2 regions of the Enterobacter chengduensis genome follow, and region 1 is predicted to be linked to the other one. Evidence: predicted binding sites of a transcription regulator. Region 1 holds the regulator's gene; the other holds the start of a gene.

Evidence for each region. Region 1 encodes Fur, which represses iron uptake genes when iron is present. Its sites were predicted from a motif close to ATAATAATGAGAACNACTATCAA; they were not measured.
Region 2: the regulator Fur is predicted to act here: its motif matches at 4,709-4,731, upstream of FY206_RS17685 (Nramp family divalent metal transporter).

What each region holds. Positions count from the first base shown of each region.
Region 1 is NZ_CP043318.1:1,522,670-1,530,010, forward strand. Features, by position in the region: gene glnS (glutamine--tRNA ligase) at 1-318, shown strand, start outside; gene chiP (chitoporin ChiP) at 765-2,162, shown strand; gene chiQ (ChiQ/YbfN family lipoprotein) at 2,210-2,536, shown strand; gene fur (ferric iron uptake transcriptional regulator) at 2,631-3,077, opposite strand; gene fldA (flavodoxin FldA) at 3,368-3,898, opposite strand; gene ybfE (LexA regulated protein) at 4,054-4,341, opposite strand; gene ybfF (esterase) at 4,470-5,243, opposite strand; gene seqA (replication initiation negative regulator SeqA) at 5,427-5,975, shown strand; gene pgm (phosphoglucomutase (alpha-D-glucose-1,6-bisphosphate-dependent)) at 6,000-7,341, shown strand, end outside.
Region 2 is NZ_CP043318.1:3,658,735-3,666,075, forward strand. Features, by position in the region: gene FY206_RS17665 (ion channel protein) at 1-71, shown strand, start outside; gene ipdC (indolepyruvate decarboxylase) at 72-1,730, opposite strand; gene mgrA (L-glyceraldehyde 3-phosphate reductase) at 1,916-2,914, shown strand; gene FY206_RS17680 (DUF2502 domain-containing protein) at 3,042-3,398, shown strand; gene FY206_RS17685 (Nramp family divalent metal transporter) at 3,431-4,669, opposite strand; gene FY206_RS17690 (NupC/NupG family nucleoside CNT transporter) at 5,018-6,205, shown strand; gene FY206_RS17695 (sensor domain-containing phosphodiesterase) at 6,250-7,341, opposite strand, start outside.

The DNA of each region.
Region 1 (7,341 bases):
GGCCGCAAGGTGAAAGGCGTTATTCACTGGGTGAGCGCATCTCACGCGCTGCCGGTAGAGATCCGTCTGTACGATCGTCTGTTCAGCGTGCCTAACCCAGGTGCGGCGGAAGACTTCCTGGCGACCATCAATCCGGAATCTCTGGTCATCAAGCAGGGCTACGCTGAGCCGTCCCTGAAAGCGGCTGAAGCAGGCAAAGCGTTCCAGTTTGAACGCGAAGGTTACTTCTGCCTGGACAGCCGTTACAGCACGGCGGAAAAACCGGTATTTAACCGTACCGTCGGCCTGCGTGACACCTGGACGAAGATCGGCGAATAATATTGCTGCTCTGGTCAATGAGAGACAAACGCCGCACTATGCGGCGTTTTTTTATATAACGATCAGGGTATTAAGCCAGGGCCTAAAGCAGCCTTATGAAAATAACAGGTCAATGAGGTGCTACTTATTTTTCAAAAAAAAGTTTGTGTCATTACGAAAATCAAAAAGGTTATAAAAAAGAAAAGTAATCCCGCGTCTACTAACTGAAATACCTGACAATTCCCCGTCATTCCTCGCTTTACTGCAAATGTTACAAAGCACTACCAATTATGTGCACTTCGTCATAATCCTGACTTTTGCCCGCTGAAAAGCATTGATAATTCGCGTCGCGAAAAATAACCTAAAGACGGTAGTTAATTCGAGGGTATTTAAAACTACCCCTGACCATTTGGTCTTTTTTATTTACGCCGTTTCAGGCGTTTTAATTCGTCAAAGAGGAATAATCTATGCGTACGTTCAGTGGCAAACGTAGTGCGCTGGCGCTGGCTATTGCCGGTGTGACAGCAATGTCGGGCCTGGTGGTGACGCCAGAAGCGAAAGCGGCAGGGTTCATCGACGATTCTACCCTCACGGGCGGTATCTATTACTGGCAGCGCGAGCGTGACCGTAAAGACGTCAACGAAGACAAATATAAAACCAACCTTTCACACTCCACCTGGAACGCCAACCTGGACTTCCAGTCAGGCTATGCCGCCGATATGTTCGGTCTGGATATTGCTGCGTTTACCGCAATCGAAATGGCGGAAAACGGCGACAGCGGCCACCCGAACGAAATCGCCTTCTCCTCCAGCAACAAAGCCTATGATGAAGACTGGTCCGGGGATAAGAGCGGTATCAGCCTTTACAAAGCGGCTGCGAAATTTAAGTACGGTCCGGTATGGGCGCGCGGCGGATACATCCAGCCAACCGGCCAGACCCTGTTAGCCCCGCACTGGAGCTTTATGCCGGGCACCTATCAGGGGGCGGAAGCCGGGGCTAACTTTGACTACGGTGATGCGGGGGCGCTGAGCTTCTCCTATATGTGGACCAACGAGTATAAAGCACCGTGGCACATTGAGATGGACAAGTTCTACCAGAACGATAAGAAAACCAAAGTCGATTACCTGCACTCGCTGGGCGCGAAGTATGACTTCAAAAACGATCTGGTACTGGAAGCCGCATTTGGTCAGGCGGAAGGCTATATCGATCAGTATTTTGCTAAAGCCAGCTACAAATTTGATATCGCAGGCAGCCCGCTGAGCACCAGCTACCAGTTCTACGGTACGCGTGACAAGGTCAGCGACGGCGGCGTCAATGACATTTATGACGGCACCGCGTGGCTGCAGGCGTTAACCTTCGGCTATAAGGTCGGTCAGGTTGATTTGCGTCTGGAAGGCACATGGGTGAAGGCGGAAGGGCAGCAGGGCTACTTCCTGCAGCGTATGACCCCGACCTATGCCTCATCCAACGGTCGTCTTGATATCTGGTGGGATAACCGTTCAGACTTCAACGCCGACGGCGAGAAAGCGGTCTTCTTCGGCGCCATGTACGACCTGAAAAACTGGAACCTGCCTGGCTGGGCGGTGGGCGCTTCTTACGCTTACGCCTGGGATGCAAAACCTGCCGATATGGCAACGCCGGACGCATACTACGATCCCAACTATCGCCTGAAAGAGTCTTCCTACAGCCTTGATGCTATCTATACCCTGCAGGATGGCCGCGCGAAAGGGACGATGTTCAAACTGCACTTCACCCAGTACGACAACCACTCCGATATCCCAAGCTATGCGGGCGGCTACGGCAACATCTTCCAGGATGAACGTGACGTGAAATTCATGGTTATTGCCCCATTCACCATCTTCTGATGAATCGTCCGGCGGGCTGAGCCCCGCCGGTATGGAGACTGCACATGATGAAAAAAATCGTAATCGTCGCGCTGCTGGCGTCGGGGCTGGTGGCGTGTACCCAGACGCAGGCACCGAAAGAAGACTCCCGTCTGAAGGAGGCGTATAGCGCCTGCATAAATACTGCAGAGGGCTCGCCGGAAAAAATTGAAGCCTGTCAGAGCGTGCTGAACGTGCTCAAGAAAGAGAAAGCGCATGAGCAGTTCGCGACGCAGGAGAACGTCCGCGTGATGGATTACCAGGCCTGTATTCAGGCGCGTAAAACCGGTAACGATCAGGAAGTGGCGAAGCGTTGCGATAAGATCTGGCAGGAAATTCGCAGCAATAATAACTAATGAGCTGTTTTACGCCCGGTGGCGCTGCGCTTACCGGGCTTTTTAAGGCAAAAAAAAGCCAACCTTACGGCTGGCTCAGAGTATAAACACTCGATTATTTCGCATCGTGCGCATGGTCGTCTTCGCGGCAATCGCCTTCAGCACAGTGACCGTAAAGGTACAGGCTGTGGTTGGTCAGACGGATGCCGTGACGCGCGGCGATTTCACGCTGGCGCGCTTCGATGGAGTCATCGCTAAATTCAATGACCTTGCCGCAGTCGAGGCAGATCAGGTGATCGTGGTGCTGCTGCTGGGTCAGTTCGAAGACAGATTTACCGCCCTCGAAATTATGACGGGTAACAATGCCCGCGTCATCAAACTGGTTCAGCACGCGATAAACGGTAGCCAGCCCAATCTCTTCACCCATGTCGATAAGACGTTTATAAAGGTCTTCCGCACTGACATGGTGATTGTCTGGACCCTGAAGCACTTCGAGGATTTTTAACCGAGGAAGCGTAACTTTCAGGCCAGCCTTCTTTAATGCGGTATTGTTGTCAGTCATGCGGAATCTGTCCTGTTGCTAAACGATTCACTTCTGTAGGAAGTGACAGAAAATGCACTTGGGATAATGCGTCTCATTATAGAACTGCCATGGCTAAATGAAAACTGCAAGTCTCAGGCAAAATATGCTTATAAAAATGGGGTATCACCAACAAACTTGCTCAATGGAAAACCCATTTTATCAGGGAGACATTGTACAGGTCTGGGCGAAAAAGTTAAAAGATTGTAGCAATTAATTTAATCGGTTTGACCTGGGGCATGGGCGCAACCGCGGTTGCGCCGCGATAAAAATCAGGCGTTAAGAATCGCGTCCAGGTGAAGTTCTTCACGGATCTGCTTCACCCACTTCTCAACGCGCTCGGCGGTCAGTTCTGGCTGGCGGTCTTCGTCGATGGCCAGACCCACGAAGTGATCGTCATCGGCCAGGCCTTTAGAGGCTTCGAAGTGGTAACCGGCGGTCGGCCAGTGGCCTACGATAACCGCGCCATTCGGCTCAATGATATCGCGGATGGTGCCCAGCGCATCACAGAAGTATTCGGCGTAGTCTTCCTGATCGCCGCAGCCAAACAGGGCGACCAGCTTACCGTTGAAGTCCACTTCTTCCAGCGTCGGGAAGAAATCATCCCAGTCGCACTGGGCTTCACCGTAGTACCAGGTTGGGATACCCAGCAGCAGAATGTCATAGCCTTCCAGATCTTCTTTGCTGCTCTTGGCGATGTCATGCACATCAGCAACGTCTTTACCGAGCTGTTTCTGAATGTTTTTTGCGATATTTTCGGTATTGCCGGTATCACTGCCAAAGAAAATGCCGATGATTGCCATGAGTAAAATAACCTCTTGAAACTTAATAGTATGGTGGCGCAATTCGGCCACGGATAAGGGCAATAATAGCAGAACTGGCAACCCTGCGGAAACAGCTATCGCGCAGGACTGCACTCTGTGCTACATGAAAAGGGCGATAAAGGGGATTTTCAGACTTATGCCTGGCGGCGTAACGTCTCAAGCTGGGCGATCAGCATCTCTTCAATGAGCTCGCTGCGGCTGATATTTCGCGCGTCGGCCAGCTCGTTAAGCGCATCGACGGCGTCGGCGTTCAGCTTCAGTTCGACACGCTTAAGCCCACGATTTTTATCGCGTTTAAGCTGGTTGCGTTTATTGATACGCAGCTGTTCATCGCGCGAAAGCGGATTCGTCTTGGGTCGTCCCGGGCGACGCTCGTTCGCGAACAGATCTAGTGTCGTACGGTCCGTTTGTTCTTTGGCCATGATTCTGAGACTTCGGGGGAAACACGCCGCCCTGCTAATGCCCGGGCGATAAGCGCGCCATCATACATCACCAAAAACGGCACGCCAACGACTGGAAGCCCGCAGTCTTCCAGTCGCTTCCTTTTTAATCAATTTGCCGTATCAGCGAGATAGCGGCGGATGGCGCGCAGAACGGCTTCCGGTTTTTCCGCATGCACCCAGTGTCCGGCACCGGCAATCACGTGGGCGCGAGCCTGCGGGAATTGCGCCAGTATGGCGTCGCGGTACGCATCGGTAACGTAAGGGGAGTGACCGCCGCGAATGAAGAGGGTAGGGTGCGGCCAGGCGGGGACGCTTTCCCAGCCTACGATATTGTTGTACTGGTCCCAGAGTACCGGCACGTTAAAACGCCACTGTCCGTCAACAAACGACTTCAGCAGAAACTGCACGACGCCCTCTTCATCAAGATGCTCACGCATGACGGCAGCCGCCTGTTGGCGTGTCGCGACACCCGCTTCTGTGACCGCATCAATGGCGGCAAAAATCTCGTCGTGACGGCGGACGTCATAATCCACGGGCGCGACGTCAATCACCACTAGGCCGCTGATACGCTCCGGCGCCAGCGCCGTCAGGGCCATTACCGCTTTGCCCCCCATTGAATGCCCAATGAGCGTCACCTTTTGCAGACCGTTGGCGTCCAGCGTATCCAGCAGGTCGTGCGCCATCGCGGCGTAGGTCATCTCGTCCGAACGCCCGGAAAGACCGTGATTGCGCATATCGACCTGCACAATATCGTGGTCGGTAACCAGATCGCGCGCCAGCACGCCGAGGTTATCCAGGCTGCCAAAAAGGCCGTGAACCAGTACGATGGGAGAATTATTGTTCGGCGATTGTGCAGTTTGCGCTCGGGTATTCAATTTCATGGCAAAGTTCTTTTTTTACGTATGTCAGGTTAGGGTATCATGTTGACCATTCTGCCGCCCGGCCGCAAGGTTCCAGTTTAATCTGACTTTTGCCGCCAACCTGGTTTGACGCTATCCGCTGTTGGGATTTGACCTTATAATCCCAATGACTTGTATTCAGATAAGATATCGCACTGGATTAAGATGAAAACAATCGAAGTTGATGACGAACTCTATCAGTATATTGCCAGCCAGACGCGGCATATCGGGGAGAGCGCGTCCGACATTTTACGGCGCATGCTTAAAATTTCCGCCGCTTCACAGCCTGCTACCCCAGTCACCAAAGATGTCGTGTCTCAGCCGAGCGTTGTTGCACAAGCAAAACCTGCCGTGACGCCGGTAAAAGATAAAGTCCGCGCGGTGCGCGAACTGCTGCTCTCCGACGAATACGCTGAGCAGAAAAAGGCGGTTAACCGTTTTATGCTGGTGCTGTCTACACTTTATTCCCTGGATAACAAAGCGTTTGCTGAGGCGACCGAGTCGCTGCACGGCCGTACCCGCGTCTATTTCGCGGGCGACGAGCAGACGCTGCTGCAAAATGGCAACCAAACCAAACCTAAACATGTCCCTGGCACCCCATACTGGGTGATCACCAATACCAACACGGGCCGCAAGTGCAGCATGATTGAACACATCATGCAGTCCATGCAGTTCCCTGCGGAATTGATTGAAAAGGTTTGCGGTACAATTTAACCCTTGCATCAGAAGGACCCGGTAATGGCAAATCACAGCCGTGCAGGCCAACCTGCACAACAAAGCGATTTGATTAACGTCGCTCAGCTGACCGCGCAGTATTACGTGCTGAAACCGGTCGTGGGCAACGCAGAACACGCAGTGAAGTTTGGTACATCCGGCCACCGCGGCAGCGCGGCACGCCATAGCTTTAACGAACCGCACATTCTGGCCATTGCTCAGGCCATTGCGGAAGAGCGCGCTAAAAACGGCGTTACCGGTCCGTGCTACGTGGGGAAAGACACCCATGCGCTGTCTGAACCGGCGTTCATCTCCGTGCTGGAAGTGCTGGCGGCAAACGGTGTCGACGTGATTGTTCAGGAGAACAACGGCTTCACCCCAACGCCTGCGGTCTCTAACGCCATCCTGGTGCACAACAAAAAAGGTGGCGCGCTGGCTGACGGTATCGTTATCACGCCATCCCACAACCCGCCGGAAGACGGTGGTATCAAATACAATCCGCCTAACGGCGGTCCGGCAGACACCAACGTCACCAAAGTGGTGGAAGATCGTGCGAACGCGCTTCTGGCTGATGGTTTGAAAGGCGTGAACCGCATTTCTCTGGATGCGGCCATGGCGTCGGGCCACGTGAAAGAGCAGGATCTGGTTCAGCCGTTCGTGGAAGGGCTGGCGGATATCGTCGATATGGCGGCAATCCAGAAAGCCGGCCTGAAGCTGGGCGTGGATCCGCTGGGCGGCTCCGGTATCGAATACTGGAAGCGCATCGCCGAGCACTACAAGCTGGATCTGACCATCGTGAACGATCACGTCGATCAGACCTTCCGCTTTATGCATCTGGACAAAGACGGCGCGATCCGCATGGACTGCTCCTCCGAGTGCGCGATGGCGGGCCTGCTGGCGCTGCGCGATAAATTCGACCTGGCGTTTGCGAACGACCCGGATTATGACCGTCACGGCATCGTCACCCCTGCCGGGCTGATGAACCCGAACCATTATCTGGCCGTGGCGATCAACTACCTGTTCCAGCATCGTCCGCAGTGGGGCAAAGAGGTGGCCGTCGGTAAAACGCTGGTTTCCTCCGCGATGATCGACCGCGTGGTTGACGCGCTGGGCCGCAAGCTGGTGGAAGTGCCGGTGGGCTTCAAATGGTTCGTTGACGGTCTGCACGACGGCAGCTTTGGTTTTGGTGGCGAAGAGAGCGCCGGGGCATCCTTCCTGCGCTTCGACGGCACGCCATGGTCAACCGATAAAGACGGCATCATCATGTGCCTGCTGGCGGCGGAAATCACCGCGGTCACCGGTAAAAACCCGCAGGAACATTACAATGACCTGGCGGCACGCTTCGGTGCGCCAAGCTACAACCGTA
Region 2 (7,341 bases), 2.1 Mb from region 1:
TCGTAATGTTGCCCGCCTGGCTCCTGCTGGCGGGCAAACCGATGATGATGGCCTGGCGAAACGACAAGTAATCAGGCGTTATTGCGCGCTTCCAGCGCTTTAGTGAGCGCCCCCAGCAGCGGCGGGATGTCGGATTTTGGCAGCATCACCTCGATCAGCGAAAGCCGCTCGTGGTGCGCCACTTTTTCAAGGACGTCCGCCAGCTGCTCCGCTTCACTGACCCGCCAGCACTGGGCCTGAGGATCAAGGCTCAGGGCCTGCGGGATTTGCGTCCAGTTCCACAGCGCGATGTCGTTATACCGCTGCTCCGGCCCGTGGATTGCCCTTTCCACCGTATACCCTTCGTTGTTAAGGACCAGAATGATGGGGCGTTGTTTATCCCGCAGCATCGAGCCAAGCTCCTGGATGGTGAGCTGCGCCGCGCCATCTCCCGTCAGCACAATCACGCGCCGGTTCGGGCAGGCGGTTTGCGCGCCAAACGCCGCCGCCAGCGTGTAGCCGATCGATCCCCACAGCGGCTGAACGATAAAATTCACATCAGCCGGAAGACGAAGGTCGATCGCGCCGAAGGCAGAGGTGCCCTGATCCGCAAGAATAATGTCCCCCGGGCGGATAAACGTCTGCAGCGTTTCCCAGAAGTTCTCCTGCGTCAGCGAGCCATCCGGCTGGGCATAGGACATCGCGCGTTGAGAGGACGGCAACGGCGTACCGTGCACATGCTGTTTAGACAGCTCCACCAGCGTTTCGATTGCCTGAAGCATGGGGATGCCGGTAAACCAGACGTCACCCACGCGTGAGGCATGAGGCTGGACCTCTATCGTTTGCGCCGGGGTGAGCTTATGGGTAAAACCGGCCGTCAGGGTATCGGTAAATCGCGTGCCGATGCACAAGACCGTGTCAGCCCCTTCAATCGCCTCTTTTACCGCGCTGGCGCTCGCCGAACCGCTGTAGGTGCCGTAAAAACCGGCGTGACGTTCGTCAAATATGCCTTTACCCATCAGCATCGTGGCGTGCGCCATCGGCACCTCCTTGACCCACTTCTGTAGGGCATGCTTCATGCCATGGCGCAGAACAAGAAAATCGGCCAGCAGCGCAGTCCGCTTGCTCATGGCCAGCTTGCTCTCTGCGGCATCCCGGAACGCCTTCAGGCAGGCGGCGTCGGCATGCACGTGTCTGAAAGTGAGAGCGTTTACAGGCGGGGTGGCGGCCTTTTTAGCCACGTCGGCGGGGAGCATCAGATAGCCGGGACGACGTTCCCGGAGCATGGTGGTCAATACCCGGTCAATCTCATAGCAGGCGTTTTGCTCGGTCAGGATCGCCTGTGCAGCGGTGATCGGCTCGCTCATATGGTAGAAATGACGAAACTCACCGTCGCCCAGGGTATGGTGCAGCAGCTCCCCTCGTTGCTGTGCCGCCGTCCCCGGCGCGCCCACAATATGCAGAACAGGAACGTGCTCGGCATAGCTGCCCGCAATGCCGTTCATCGCGCTTAACTCTCCTACGCCAAATGTCGTCAGCAGCGCGGCGAAGCCCTTACACCGGGCATATCCGTCCGCGGCATAAGAGGCATTTAATTCGTTGGCACAGCCCACCCAACAGATGTCCGGGCTGTCTATCACATGGTCGAGAAACTGCAGGTTGTAGTCGCCCGGCACGCCAAAAAGATGATCGGCTCCACAATCTCTTAGTCGTTCCAGCAGGTAATCGGCGACGCAGTATGGGGTACGCATGAACAGGTATCCTTCTAATGTTGACCTCACCTTGAGTATTAAATAAGCGTGATGGCTGTCCAGAATTGGCGATAAGAAGGGCATGGAAAGAATGCTTTACAAAAAAGGCTGCGCTATGCTGCTTTTTTTCACGCTAATGTAAACGTATACACTGAATTTTATCTTCAGCGCCAGAGGTCATGAGAATGGGTTATCAGCCGGACAAAAATCGTTACGGGACAATGGAGTATCGCCGCTGCGGGCGAAGCGGGCTCAGGTTACCCGCTATCTCGCTTGGGCTGTGGCATAATTTTGGCGACACCACGCTTTTCGAAAACAGCCGTCAACTTTTACAGCGCGCGTTCGATCTGGGCATTACGCATTTCGACCTTGCCAACAACTATGGCCCGCCGCCGGGATCCGCCGAACGTAATTTCGGCCGGATTATGCAGGAGGATTTCCTGCCCTGGCGCGATGAGCTGATCGTCTCTACCAAAGCGGGTTATACCATGTGGGAGGGTCCGTACGGCGACTGGGGGTCACGCAAATATCTGCTGGCAAGCCTCGATCAAAGCCTGAAGCGTATGGGGCTGGAGTACGTGGACATCTTCTATCATCACCGTCCAGACCCGCATACGCCGCTGCAGGAAACCATGAAAGCGCTTGACCATGTGGTGCGCCAGGGGAAAGCGCTGTACGTCGGGTTATCCAACTACCCTGCAGAGCTGGCTCGCCAGGCGATTGATATCCTTAACGACCTCGGTACGCCGTGTCTGATCCACCAGCCGAAGTACTCCCTCTTTGAACGTGCGCCGGAAGCGGGGCTGCTGGAGGTGTTGCAGGAAAAAGGGGTGGGCTGCATTCCCTTCTCGCCGCTGGCCGGGGGGCAACTGACCAACCGCTATCTGAACGGCATTCCGGCAGACTCACGCGCGGCAAGCGGTAGTCAATTCCTTAACCCTGACCAGATCACCGAAGAGAAACTGGAGAAGATAAGAAAGCTGAACGCCATGGCGGAAGCGCGCGGCCAGAAGCTGTCGCAGATGGCGCTGGCCTGGGTATTACGCCATGAGAACGTGACGTCGGTGCTGATTGGGGCAAGTAAAGCGGCACAGATTGATGACGCCGTGGGCATGCTGGAAAACCGCCATTTCTCTGCGGAAGAACTGACTCGTATAGAAGCGATTCTGGGCAGCTCAAAATAAAAACACTTTTAGCAAAAAGTGCTCTCATCCAGGAATTCGGAGTTGAGGCGATGATACGAGCCTTTACCAACTCGTAATATTGCGTTAACAGGCCCCACAAGGGCCCCGATCGTGAAGGAGAAAGAGTATGTTCAGGTCACTGATTCTTGCAGCGGTATTACTGGCTTCATCAGCCCCGCTGATCGCCACTGCGGGCGAAATCACCCTGTTGCCATCAGTAAAATTACAAATTGGCGATCGTGACGACTACGGCAGATACTGGGACGGTGGCTACTGGCGCGACCGTGACTACTGGAACCGTCATTATGAATGGCGAGGTGACCGCTGGCGCAGGCACGATAATGGTCTGCATCGCGGCTGGTATAAAAATAACGCTTATGAGCGCGGCTACCGTGAAGGCTGGAACGATCGTGACGACCGTCGCGGCTGGGATCGCGGCGGCAGAGGACGCGGTGGTCACGGCCACGGTCACGGACACCACTAATGCAAAAAGGAGCCTCACGGCTCCTTTTTCTTTTAAAGCCCTAACGCTGTCCCAATCAGCAACCACAGGTTCAGGGCCACCACCACTACCACGATGGCCCACCCGGTTCGTTTCACCAGCGTTGAGTTAACCAGCCCGCCCATCAGGGTTTTATTGCTGGTAAAGATCAGCAGCGGCACCAGCGCCAGCGCGATACCAAAGCTCAGCAGCACCTGGCTCATGACCAGAATTCGCGTTGGGTCGAGCCCCATCAGAATCACGACGAATGACGGCAGCATGGTGACAGAGCGACGAACCCACAGCGGAATATGGAACCGGACAAACCCCTGCATCACTACCTGGCCTGCCAGCGTTCCCACCACCGTAGATGAAAGGCCGGCAGCCACCAGGCTGAGACCAAATATCGTGGCTGCCGCATGGCTCAGCAGCGGCTCCAGCGTGAGATACGCCTGGTCAAGATCGGCAATACCGGTATGGCCGTTAAAGTGGAAAGCCGCGGCCGCCGTCGCCATCATCGCCAGATTCACAAACCCCGCGATGGTCATGGCGATTGCCACGTCCCATTTGGTTGCCGAATAACGCTCTTTACGCGTCCCACCGTGAAGATGCTGGGTCAGCGAAGAGTGCAGGTAAATCACGTGCGGCATGATGGTCGCACCCAGCACCCCGGCGGCCAGGAACACCGCTTCAGAGGTTGGCAGGCTCGGGATCGCCATCCCTTTAGCGAGCTGCGCCAGATTCGGCTGGGAGAAAATTAGCTCGACGATATAGGCCGCCGCGACAAACAGCAGCAGGCCGCCGATGACCTTCTCCAGCGGCTTTTGACCCCGACGCTGAAGCATCAGGATAAGGAACGTGGCAATCCCGGTCAGTACCGCCCCCTGCAGCAGCGACACGCCCAGAATCAGCTTAAACCCGATCGCTGCGCCGATAAATTCAGCGAGATCGGTGGCCATGGCGATGATTTCCGCCTGTACCCAATAGAGCCAGACGGCCGGACGCGGATAATGGTCGCGAATTTGCTCCGCCAGGTTTTTACCCGTAGCAATGCCAAGCTTTGCCGAGAGCATCTGGATCAGCATCGCCATCAGGTTAGCCCAGACGACCACCCACAGCAGCTTATAGCCGAAACTGGCCCCGGCCTGAATATTGGTCGCAAAGTTACCCGGATCGATATAGCCAATGGCAGCGATGAACGCAGGTCCCATTAATGCGAACCGCAACTTGCGCGCGGCTCTGCCACTGCTACCCTCTACGCGACTGTTTGTCATTTCTGCCTCTGAAATATAGCCTTTGCTATGTTTAATGCTATCAAAATGAGAATGATTATCAAGATCATTTGTGATGTTTGCAGTGATTTCTCTGATAGCTTTGAACGATAGACGGGCAGGTAAGTGGGGCGATCTAGCAGAAACTGAAATCGCGCGCGCTTTTGTGAAGATTAGCACACAAACTTAACTTTTCACTCATTTACCTAACATAACAAAAATGTATTGTGGATCACTATTTTTGAGACTCGTCACAGGATGTAACTATAGTGTGCCCTCGATCTCGTTTTCTTTTCTCTTGTTACATAGAATGTGCACGAAAATTAAACCTGCCTCATATTTGGAGCAAATATGGACCGCGTCCTTCATTTTGTCCTGGCACTTGTTGTCGTTACTGCACTTGCATTGCTGGTCAGCACTGACCGCAAAAAAATTCGTATCCGTTATGTTGTCCAACTGCTGGTCATTGAAGTTTTACTTGCGTGGTTCTTCCTGAACTCCAACGTAGGCCTCGGCTTCGTGAAAGGCTTCTCCGAAATGTTCGAAAAACTGCTCGGATTCGCCAACGAAGGGACCAACTTTGTCTTCGGTAAAATGAATGACGAAGGTCTGGCATTCTTCTTCCTGAAGGTTCTCTGCCCAATCGTCTTTATCTCCGCCCTGATCGGTATTCTGCAGCACATCCGCGTTTTGCCGTTCGTTATTCGTGGGATTGGCTTCCTGTTATCCAAAGTCAACGGCATGGGTAAGCTGGAATCCTTCAACGCCGTCAGTTCTCTGATCCTCGGTCAGTCTGAGAACTTCATCGCGTATAAAGATATTCTCGGCAAAATGTCCCGTAACCGCATGTACACCATGGCGGCAACCGCAATGTCTACCGTTTCCATGTCTATCGTGGGCGCGTATATGACTATGCTGGAGCCAAAATATGTTGTTGCTGCGCTGGTTCTGAACATGTTCAGCACCTTTATCGTGCTGTCGCTGATCAACCCGTACCGCGTTGACGCCAGCGAAGAGAACATCCAGATGTCAAACCTGCATGAAGGCCAGAGCTTCTTCGAAATGCTGGGTGAATACATTCTGGCCGGTTTCAAGGTAGCGGTTATCGTTGCCGCCATGCTGATCGGCTTCATTGCGCTGATTTCTGCGCTGAACGCCCTGTTCGCCGCGGTGCTGGGTATCTCCTTCCAGGGCATTCTGGGCTACATCTTCTACCCGGTTGCATGGGTGATGGGCGTGCCGACTCACGAAGCGCTGCAGGTAGGAAGTATCATGGCAACCAAACTGGTTTCTAACGAATTCGTTGCGATGATGGATCTGCAGAAAATTGCCAGCACGCTTTCTCCGCGCGCGGAAGGCATTCTGTCCGTGTTCCTGGTCTCCTTTGCGAACTTCTCGTCCATCGGGATTATCGCGGGTGCGATTAAAGGCCTGAACGAAGAACAGGGTAACGTGGTTTCTCGCTTTGGCCTGAAGCTGGTTTACGGCTCTACGCTGGTGAGCGTCCTGTCTGCTTCTATCGCGGCACTGGTTCTGTAACGTATACCGTTAAACAAAAACCGGGAGCGTGGCTCCCGGTTTTTTTATGCCCGTAATTCTTCCAGCGGTTTGGGTTTGCCTATCAGGTAGCCCTGCAGGTAATCCACGCCGAAGCGGAGCAGCATCTCCCGCTGGGCCGGTGTTTCTACATATTCCGCTACGACGCACAGCGATTTCGTCTTCGCCAGATTACATATGGACTGCACGATCATCGCATCCATATCATCGGTACAAATATCTTTCACAAAGCAGCCGTCAATTTTAATGATGTCCGCCTGCAGACGTCTGAGACGCTCGTAGTTAGCGTAGCCAGTACCAAAATCATCAATAGCAATCCGGAAACCATAATCCCGCAGCTGCTGAATATTGTGGATGCTGCAGCCTGAATTTGAGAAAGCCTGCTCTTCGGTGATCTCAATCACGACGGCCTGAGGCGCCACGCCGTAGCGTTCAAACAGCGCGCAAATCTCGATCCCCACCTCTTTTTGCATTAGCGTGAGCGGCATCAGATTGACAGAGAAACGAGCGCCAGCCTGCGTTGCAGGATGGTCGCGCAGCCACACCAGTAATTTTTCCAGGACGCACATATCAAACCGGTGGCTGAGGTTGAACTGCGCTATCAGCGGAATAAAGCGGTCAGGAGTAATAATCTCTCCCTCGCTTTCCATTCGCGTCAGAATTTCGTAATACCCGCTCCCGTCCGCCTTCTGGATGGGTTGCGCGTATAAATGGAATTGCTCCGTCTCCAGGGCGTGCTTAATCCGCGCCAGCATCAGAACACGCTCTGTCGTTTGTCCTGATGCCGCCTCAAGGCTATTCGTGAGCGCAAGCACGTTTTGCTCTCCGCAGGCCTGCTCTGCCAGCCAGCTCAGCTGCCCCAGCGTGTGGTGCAGCTTTTCGCCGTTTTCGACCATTCCCCAGGACGCGCCAAATTCAATATCCAGCCCGGTGTTGTTCCAGAAAATCTTACGGCTGTTCAGCCTGTCAACCATATGCTGAAGGCGCTCGGCGATGCCCGGGCCCAGTAATACCAGCACCAGCTCGCTACCCGGTAGCTGGAAGAGCGTCTCATCTTTCTGCAAAAGCGGCTGCAGCGACGTAGCAATCGTTCGTTTGCAATGGACCCGCATGAGGAT